3 regions of the Massilia sp. GER05 genome follow, and region 1 is predicted to be linked to each of the others. Evidence: riboswitches for the same ligand, from Rfam matches in the RefSeq annotation. Region 1 holds a riboswitch; each other region holds the start of a gene.
What was found. Region 1 has a riboswitch for thiamine pyrophosphate ahead of thiC (phosphomethylpyrimidine synthase ThiC). Riboswitches for the same ligand answer to the same signal wherever they lie in the genome.
Positions count from the first base shown of each region.

Region 1 (3,231 bases):
GCGGAATCCTTCGGCAGGGTCTCGTCGTGGAAGGAACGCGCCTTGTCCGGATCGAGGCCCAGGTTGAACTGGTCTTCCCAGCGGAATTCGAAACGGGCTTTCGACAGCGCGTTGTCGCGGATCTGCGCGCCCGGATGGCCCTTGGCCAGGTCGGCCGCATGCGCCGCGATCTTGTACGTGATGATGCCGTCCTTGACGTCGTCCTTGTCGGGCAGGCCCAGGTGCTCCTTCGGCGTCACGTAGCACAGCATCGCGGTGCCGTACCAGCCGATATTGGCGGCGCCGATGCCGGACGTGATGTGGTCGTAACCCGGCGCGATGTCGGTCGTCAGGGGGCCGAGCGTGTAGAACGGCGCCTCGTGGCACTGCTCCAGCTGCAGGTCCATGTTTTCCTTGATGAGCTGCAGCGGCACGTGGCCCGGACCCTCGATCATCACCTGCACGTCGTGCTTCCACGCGACCTGCGTCAGCTCGCCGAGCGTCTTCAGTTCGGACAGCTGGGCTTCGTCGTTGGCGTCGTAGATCGAGCCCGGACGCAGGCCGTCGCCCAGGCTGAACGCGACGTCGTACGCCTTCATGATCTCGCAGATCTCTTCGAAATGCGTGTACAGGAACGATTCCTTGTGGTGGGCGAGGCACCACTTGGCCATGATCGAGCCGCCGCGCGAGACGATGCCCGTCAGGCGGTTCGCGGTCATCGGCACGTAGGCGAGACGCACGCCGGCGTGGATGGTGAAGTAGTCGACGCCTTGCTCCGCCTGCTCGATCAGCGTGTCGCGGTAGATGTCCCACGTCAGGTCCTCGGCCTTGCCGTGCACCTTTTCCAGCGCCTGGTACAGCGGCACCGTGCCGATGGGGACGGGGCTGTTGCGGATGATCCATTCGCGCGTTTCGTGGATATGCTTGCCGGTCGACAGGTCCATCACGGTGTCGCCGCCCCAGCGCGTGGCCCACGTCATCTTCTCGACTTCCTCGCCGATCGACGACGTCACGGCCGAGTTGCCGATGTTCGCGTTGATCTTCACGAGGAAGTTGCGGCCGATGATCATCGGCTCCGATTCCGGGTGGTTGATGTTGTTCGGCAGGATCGCGCGGCCTTTGGCGATCTCGTCGCGCACGAATTCCGGGGTGATTTCACGGGGAATGCTGGCGCCGAACGACTGGCCCGGATGCTGGCGGCCGATCATCTGCGCCATGCGCTTGCCCGTGGGGCCGGCGGCTTCCAGCGCGGCGAGGTATTCCTGGCGGCGCAGGTTTTCGCGGATGGCCACGTATTCCATCTCGGGCGTGACGATCCCCTGGCGTGCATAGTGCATCTGCGTGACGTTGCGGCCGGGGACGGCGCGGCGCGGCTTGCGCTGCAGGTTGAAACGCAGCTCGGCCAGCTTCGGGTCGTTCAGGCGTTCGACGCCGTAGTGCGACGACGGGCCGGCCAGTTCTTCGGTGTCGCCGCGCTCGCGGATCCAGTCGGCGCGCAGCGGGGCCAGGCCGGAGCGGATGTCGATGGCGGCGTCGGGATCGGTGTACGGCCCGGACGTGTCGTAGACCCACACGGGCGGGTTCGGTTCATGGCCGAACGATGCGGGCGTGTCGGACTGGGTGATCTCGCGCATCGGCACGCGGATGTCCGGGCGGCTGCCCGTCACGTAGACCTTGCGGGAATTGGGCAGCGGCGCGACGGCGGCGGCGTCGACGGTGGCGCTGGCGGAGAGGAATTTCGGATCGGCGTTCAAGTGCACTCCTTGTTGGTCACTGAGGGGCACTTCAAAACCGTCGCGAGCGGCAGCAATTTTTGTCCGAGACGCGGAGCTGTACGCTAGTACAGCGAGCATCGCAGGGCAAAAATGCAACGCGCAGCAGGTTTGGAAGTTCCCCGTAAGATCGGCGATCCAGCTGGAGGAGATGCGGAGAATACGTGCAGCGAACGTGCGCGTCGACTCTGTAGCTTCCCTTCGCTGGCATTATCCAGATCAGGTTCGGAGGGTATTTCTCACCCACGCCGTTGATGACGGCGCAGGACCCCTAGCATTGGCGTCGTTTCGTGCAGTCCACGAAACGACGGGACGGAGTGTACGCGGGTTTTATGCGCTTGGCAAACAGGAACCGCGGGTGTGGATTGGTGCATACTATCGGCCTGACTCTTCAGATCCCATCAGAACGAACCGATCCATGGCCCTCCTAACCCATCTGCTGCTGTACCCGATCAAATCCTGCGCCGGTATCGCCGTCCGGTCCGCCACCGTGCTCGAATCCGGCCTGTTCGCACTGGGCGTGCACGACCGCAAATGGATGCTGGTGACGGAAGACGGCCAGTTCCTCACGCAGCGCGAGCATCCGCGCATGGCGCTGCTCCGGCCGCTGCCGGATGGCGGCAGGCTGCGCGTCCATGCGCCCGGCATGGATCCGCTGGTGTTGCCGCTCGCCTGGGACGCGTCCGCGCCGAAGCGCACGGTGAAGATCTGGGACGACACGGTGGACGCCGCCGATTGCGGCGACGCGGCGGCGGACTGGTTTTCGAATGCGCTGGCAACCTCGTGCCGGCTCGTGCGTTTCCACCGCGACGTCGTGCGCCCGACGAGCACCAAGTGGACGAACGGCGTGGAAGCGCGGACGCGTTTCGCGGACGGTTATCCGCTGCTGCTGATCGGCCAGGCGTCGCTGGACGACCTCAACGCCCGCCTAGTCGCGGCCGGCCGCACGGCGCTGCAGATGGACCGCTTCCGCCCGAATCTCGTCGTCGACGGCATCGATGCCTGCGAAGAGGATTTTCTCGCGACGCTCACGATCGGCGACGTGGAGATCCGTCCCGTGAAGCCGTGCGCGCGCTGCCCGATCCCGTCCATCGACCAGGCGACGGGCATTCCCGGCCCGGATCCGCTGGACATCCTGCAGACTTACCGCGCCAATCCGCGCATGGATGGCGCCGTGTGCCTGGGCATGAACTGCATCGTGACGGCGGGGGCCGGCAACGAGCTGCATCTCGGGCAGGAATTGACCACCGAGATCGCGTTCTGATGTCCGTGTGGGCACGGGGTGCCACCGTACGGATTGATGTTCGCGTGGGCACGGGGTGCCCACCCTACGGCATCGCTACATCGTAGGGTGGGCGGCCCCCGCCCACGCGAACGCCGACATCACACGAACGTCGCCAGCATCTCGTACGGGTAGATCCCTCGCCGGTGCCCATCGCTGAACGTCAGGTTCAGCGCATAGGCACCCACCGGCTCGATG
Region 1 covers NZ_CP178858.1:434,531-437,761, reverse strand. The annotation lists gene thiC (phosphomethylpyrimidine synthase ThiC) at 1-1,733, opposite strand, end outside; TPP riboswitch at 1,931-2,034, opposite strand; gene ACL58G_RS01905 (MOSC domain-containing protein) at 2,170-3,015, shown strand; gene ACL58G_RS01900 (DUF971 domain-containing protein) at 3,135-3,231, opposite strand, start outside.

Region 2 (3,231 bases), 2.5 Mb from region 1:
AGGGAGGCGGCGCACAGCGCCACGCCGAAGATCAGGGCTTTCATAGGATGACCTCGTTGTAATGTTTAAGTGAAGTTTATCAAATGAAAGCATATGCACAATTCGCTGCAACACCTGCTTACATTGTCGTTCCGGGCGGGATTACCACAAACCGCAGCGCAACAATTCCACTGCAGTAAGTGCGCAGCTACAATCGCGGCCTCAACCACTGAAAGGCTATCGATGTTCGCAAAATACACCGTGCTGGCCGCGGCCGCCCTGCTGGCGGCGGGTGCCGCCAACGCGCAGGTCGGCGTAACGGCCGACCTCGGCTCCACCGGCGTGGGCTTCCACGTCGTCGTGCCGATGGAAACCTATTTGAACGGCCGCTTCGGCGCCAACTACTTCCGCCACAACTTCGACAAGACGTCCGACGGCGTCGACTACGACATCAAGGGCAAGCTGCAGACGTTCGACGTGCTGTTCGACTGGTACCTGACCGAAGGCAGCACCTTCCACCTGACCGGCGGTCTCGTCTACAACGGCAACAAGTTCAATGCGAAAGCGAAACCGAACGGCACCGGTGGATTCACGCTGAACGGCCACGCGTATTCCGCTACCGACGTCGGCCTGCTGACCGGCCGCATCGACTACCGCAAGGCGGCGCCCTACCTGGGCATCGGCTGGGGCAACGCGCTGGCCCGCTCGTCGCACTGGACCACGAACATCGATCTCGGCGTCTTCTACCAGGGCAATCCGAACGTCCAGCTGGCCAGCGTCGGCTGCACGGTGTCGAACACGGTCTGCAAGGCCCTCGCCAGCGACGTCGCCGCGGAGCGCCTGCGCCTGCGCGACGACGTGGATGCGCTGAAGGTCTATCCGGTCGTGCGCGCGAGCATCGGCTACCAGTTCTGACGATGTGACCGGCGCGCCGCGCGCCCCGGCGTTGCGCTACGATGCTGCCAAAGGAGGCGCATCATGAACCATCGCGCACGCTGGAGCCTGCTGCTCCTGGCCTGCCTCATGCTGGTGGCCTGCCAGGACCGGCGCGAACCGGTGAAGCCCACCGTCGTGCCGGCCGCGGCCGCCATCGCCGTCACGGCCTGACCGCGCGATCGCCGCGCGGCCTGCCCGCCTTCCGGCCCCGTCCGCGGGCCGGTGTCCCCGTGCATCCTCGTGTTAGAATCTTCCCTGCCATAAGGCAACGCTAGGGGTCCTGCAGCCGCCACCGCGGCCGCGGGTGAGAAACACCCTCCGAACCTGATCTGGGTAATGCCAGCGAAGGGAAGCATGCGGATTCCGGTCGCGCACCGGCTCCGGTTCTCCCTTGCCGGCTCCACCCGTCGCACTTACGAGGAGCCGCATGCATCGTCCCGTTTTCCATCTGGTCGCGCACCCATGAACGTGATCGTCCTGGGCGCCGGCGTCGTCGGCACGGCATCCGCCTGGTATCTCGCAGAAGCCGGCCACGACGTCACCGTCATCGAACGCCGGAGCGGCCCCGCGCAGGAAACGAGCTTCGCGAACGGCTGCCAGATCTCCGTCTCGCACGCCGAACCGTGGGCCACGCCCGCCGGCCTGCTGAAGGTCGTGCAGTCGCTGGGCCGCGCCGACGCGCCGCTGCTGTTCCGCCTGCGGGCCGACCCGCTGCAATGGCGCTGGTGCCTGCAATTCGTGCGCGAATGCGCGCCCGGCCGCGTGGCAGCCAACCTGCGCCGGATCGTCGCCATGGCCGAATACAGCCGCCGCAGCCTGCAGGCGCTGCGTGCGCGCACCGGCATCGAGTACGACAGCCTCACGCGCGGCATCCTGCACTTCTACACCGACGCCCGGGAATTCGAGCGCGCCTGCCACGCGGCCGCCGCGATGCGCGACCTGGGCTGCCCGCGCATGACGGTCGATGCCGACGAGGCCGTGCGGATCGAGCCGGCCCTCGCGGCCGTCCGCCGCAAGCTCGTCGGCGGCGACTTCACGGCCACCGACGAATCGGGCGACGTCCACCGCTTCACGACGCAGCTCGCGGCACACGGCGCGGCGGCCGGCATCCGTTTCACGTACAACACGACCGTCACGCGCCTGCTGGCCGAAGGCGACCGCATCCGCGGCGTGGAAATCATCGATGCGGACGGCCGCCACCGCGTGCTGCATGCGGACGCCGTCGTCGTCGCCCTTGGCAGTTTTTCCGTCGGGCTGCTGGCGCCGCTGGGCATCCGGCTGCTGATCTATCCAGGCAAGGGATATTCCGCCACCTACCCCATCCTCGACCCGGACGCGGCGCCCACGGTCTCGCTGACGGACGACGGCCACAAGCTCGTGTTCTCGCGCCTCGGCGACCGCCTGCGCGTGGCCGGCACGTGCGAACTGAACGGCTACACGCGCGACCTGAACCCCGTGCGCTGCGACGCGATCACGCGCCGCGTGCGCGCGCTGTTCCCGGACGCCTGCGACTACGACAACCCGACCTACTGGGCCGGCCTGCGCCCGCTGACGCCCTCGAACGTCCCGTACATCGGCCGCACGCGCTACGCGAACCTGTACCTGAACACGGGGCACGGGACGCTCGGCTGGACGATGGGGTGCGGGTCGGGGCGGGCCATCGCGGACATCGTGTCGGGGAGGACGCCGGAGGTGGACTTCGCGTTCACTTGCGGGGCGTGACAATCGGCGTGTTTTGCGGCGCGCGAGCCATGCTACATTACCGTCTTTACACGACAAGGCAGCAATGAAAAAGCTATTCGAAAAATACCGGTGGGTCGAACTCCCCTGCCTGTTTTGCGCGATGGCGCTGGCCCATGCGCTGCTGCGCGCCGCCGGGCTGGACGCCGCACTGCCCGGCCACGGTTCTTCGCTCGCGCAGCTCGCCGCCTGGACCTGCTGCGTCTTCGCCGTCGACCGGGCGCTCCGGTTCGCACTGTGGGCCGTCGTGCTCGTCGTCGCGCCCGGGCGCGCCGCCGATATGCCTTGAAGCCGGCTTGAAGAATCCGGCGGCCGTCATCCGCGTCCTGTACGCGGTCCAGCGAACCTGGGCACCGCAACTCAACCCGGCGCGTCGTCTCTGACGAACCGGCCGCTGCGCACCAGCGCCCGTTCGATGTCGGCCACGACCCGGTCACCCCCGTCGCGGGCATGAATGACACAGGCCCACACGTCGTCGTCGATCTCGTAGCATCCGCCCGCGTACGACCATGCGCCCACATAGCGGTCGCTCGCCATCATCGCCGGCGCGGATGTCGGTGCGCTCGTGGCACCGAG
Region 2 covers NZ_CP178858.1:5,234,469-5,237,699, forward strand. The annotation lists gene ACL58G_RS23195 (hypothetical protein) at 1-44, opposite strand, end outside; gene ACL58G_RS23200 (hypothetical protein) at 223-894, shown strand; gene ACL58G_RS23205 (hypothetical protein) at 958-1,086, shown strand; TPP riboswitch at 1,179-1,283, shown strand; gene ACL58G_RS23210 (D-amino acid dehydrogenase) at 1,378-2,637, shown strand; gene ACL58G_RS23215 (hypothetical protein) at 2,702-2,944, shown strand; gene ACL58G_RS23220 (hypothetical protein) at 3,016-3,195, opposite strand.
Region 2: it holds a riboswitch for thiamine pyrophosphate, as region 1 does, so the genes downstream of both, ACL58G_RS23210 (D-amino acid dehydrogenase) here and thiC (phosphomethylpyrimidine synthase ThiC) in region 1, are expected to answer to the same signal.

Region 3 (3,231 bases), 2.8 Mb from region 1:
ATCCAGCGCCATTTGCTGCATGCGCGCGCGCACGTGGCGCATCCGGCCGCGGTGCCCGAACCGGCCTGAAAGCCTGCCGGCGTGGCGCACGCCGGCAGGACACCTGCGCGATAATGATCCTCTGAGCAAAACCAGAGGATCACCTTGCACAACTTCGACTTTCATAATCCCACCCGCATCCTGTTCGGCGACGGCCAGATCGAGCGCATCGGCAAACTGGTCCCGTCCGAGGCGCGCGTCCTCGTGCTGTACGGCGGCGGCAGCATCCGCGCCAACGGCACGTTCGACGCCGTGATGGCCGCACTGGCCGGCCGCACCGTGTTCGAGTTCGGCGGCATCGAGCCGAATCCCACGGTCGAAACGTTATCCGAAGCGATCGCGCTCGTCCGCCGCGAACGCGTGGACTTCCTGCTGGCCGTGGGTGGCGGCTCCGTCATCGACGGCACCAAGTTCGTCGCGGCGGGCGCCATGCTCGACGCCGACCCGTGGACCATCCTCGAACAGCACGCCAAGAACGTGCACGCGGCGCTGCCCATCGGCGTCGTGCTGACCCTGCCGGCGACGGGGTCCGAGATGAACGCGGCCGCCGTCATCACGCGCAAGCGCACGCGGGAAAAATTCGCGTTCGTCGCGCGCTCCGTGTACCCGCAGTTCGCCGTCCTCGACCCGACCCGTACCTACACGCTGCCCGCGCGCCAGGTGGGCAACGGCGTCGTCGACGCGTTCGTGCACGTGATGGAGCAATACATGACGGTCCCGGCCCAGGCCAAGGTGCAGGACCGCTTTGCGGAAGGCTTGCTGCTGACGCTCGTCGAAGACGGTCCGCAAGCACTGGCGCTGCCTGCCGACTACGACGTGCGCGCCAACCTGATGTGGACGGCCACGCTGGCCTTGAACGGCCTGATCGGCACCGGCGTGCCGCAGGACTGGTCCACGCACACGATCGGCCACGAGCTGACCGCGCTGTACGGCCTCGACCACGCGCAGACGCTGGCGATCGTACTGCCGTCGATGCTGCGCGTGCGCCGCGCGGCCAAGCGGGCGAAACTGCTGCAATATGCGGCCCGCGTGTGGGACCTCCACAGCGGCGACGAGGACGCGCGCATCGAGGCAGCCATCGCCCGCACGGAAGACTTCTTCCGTGCCATGGGCGTGGGGACAAAGTTGTCCGACTATGGCCTGGGCCGCGATGCGATCCCGGCCGTGATCGCCGCACTGGAAGCGCACGGCATGACGCGCATGGGCGAGACCGGCGAGGTCACGCTGGACGTGGCGCGCGAGGTGCTGGACGGCGCCGCCTGATCGCGGAACCATCCGCTTTACAACATGTCTATTGTCTGAACCATCACGACAGGGCGCGTTGTGCTACACTCGCGCCTTCGCTAGGGGTCCTGGGAGTTCGCTTCCCGGGTGAGAGATACCCTTCGTACCTGATCTGGATAATGCCAGCGAAGGAAAGCGCAACGCAGTTCCCATCCTTGTTTGCCCTTCCCCCGTTGGCTCCGGCTTTTAAGAAAAAGCAGCGCGCCCATCGCCGGCGCGCGAACACGAGCAAACCATGAACCGTCAACTGAAGTACTCCATCCTGGCCTGCGCGCTGATGCAAGCGTACGCGCACGTCGCCTGCGCGCAGGTACAAGACACCCACCCCGTCGCCGAAGTCGTCGTGACGGGCAACCGCTTCATCGCCGTCGACCGCGCCAGCGTCGGCGGCTTCGGCGAAGCGTCGCTGTTCGACACCCCGGCCTCCATCATCTCCATGGGCCGCACGCAGATGCAGGACCTGTCGATCCGCTCGACGACCGAGGCGGTGCGCTTCGACGCATCCGTCGCCGACGCCTACAACGCCGTCGGCTATGCCGAGCAGTTCTCCATCCGCGGCTTCGCCCTCGACAACAACTACAGCTATCGCAAGGACGGCTTCGCGATCCCGGGCGATACGCAGATCCCGCTGGAGAACAAGGAACGCTTCGAAATCCTGAAAGGCCTCGCGGGCCTCACGGCCGGCATCGCCACGCCGGGCGGCATCGTCAACTACGTGACCAAGCGCCCGACGAATGGGCCGCTGCGCTCCGCGACCGTGGAAGTGTCCGAGCGCGGCACCCTGTACGGCACCGTCGATCTCGGCGGCCGCTTCGAGGACCGCCGTTTCGGCTACCGCATCAACGCGGCCGCCGCCGACCTGCACCCGTACGTGCGCGGCGCGAACGGCGACCGCCAGTTCGTGTCGGCCGCCTTCGACTGGCAGATCACGCCGGATGCGCTGCTGCAGCTGGACATGGATTACCAGCGCAAGGCCCAGATCACGGCGCCCGGCTTCCAGCTGATCCAGGGCACGACGCTGCCGACCGGCGTGTCGGCCAGGATGCTCCTGAACGACCAGCCGTGGACGCGCCCCGTCACGACGAAGGACAGCAACGTGGGCCTGCGCTTCGAATACAAGCTGGCGCAGGACTGGACCGCCACCGTGTCCGGCAACAAGCACTGGTTCAAGCGCGACGACTTCACCGCGTTCCCCTACGGCTGCAGCAACGAGGGCGCGGGCTATTATCCGGGCTACTGCGGCAACGGCGACTACGACGTCTACGATTACCAGAGCACGGGCGAGCGCAAGTCGCCGTGGGGCGTGCAGGCGCAGGTGCAGGGCAAGTTCGCGACCGGCGCGCTGCGCCACGCGCTCACCCTGGGCGCGTCGTATTCGGAGCGCCACGACAGCTTCGGCGACTACGTCTACGACTACGTCGGGTACAGCAATATCTGGAACCCGCTCGTGACGCCGCACGTCGCCGCCGACCGCGTGACGGGCCCCGTGTTCGAGCGCCGCAGCGACGAGGAACGCGCCGTGTTCGCGCAGGACATCGTGAGCCTGACGAACCGGCTGACCCTGCACGCGGGCCTGCGCCACGTCCAGATCAAGCGCAGCGAATTCGTCGACGACGCCACCGGCTACGTGCACGCCGACGACGCGTTCCTGCTGCCGAACGTGGGCCTCGTCTTCAGCCCCGCGCGCGACTGGAACGTGTACGCCGCGGTCAGCCACGGGCTGCAGCACGGCGGCATCGCGCCGATGCAGACGACGAACGAAAATTCGGTGCTGGCGCCGCAGCGTTCGCACCAGGTCGAGATCGGCGCCAAGGCCGCGCTGGGCAATGGCCTGAACCTGTCGGCCGCCCTGTTCCAGATCCGCCAGGGCCTGGAATACACGAACGCGAACAACACGTTCGTCCGCAA
Region 3 covers NZ_CP178858.1:3,208,038-3,211,268, reverse strand. The annotation lists gene ACL58G_RS14405 (DUF535 family protein) at 1-69, shown strand, start outside; gene ACL58G_RS14400 (iron-containing alcohol dehydrogenase) at 145-1,302, shown strand; TPP riboswitch at 1,375-1,474, shown strand; gene ACL58G_RS14395 (TonB-dependent siderophore receptor) at 1,559-3,231, shown strand, end outside.
Region 3: it holds a riboswitch for thiamine pyrophosphate, as region 1 does, so the genes downstream of both, ACL58G_RS14395 (TonB-dependent siderophore receptor) here and thiC (phosphomethylpyrimidine synthase ThiC) in region 1, are expected to answer to the same signal.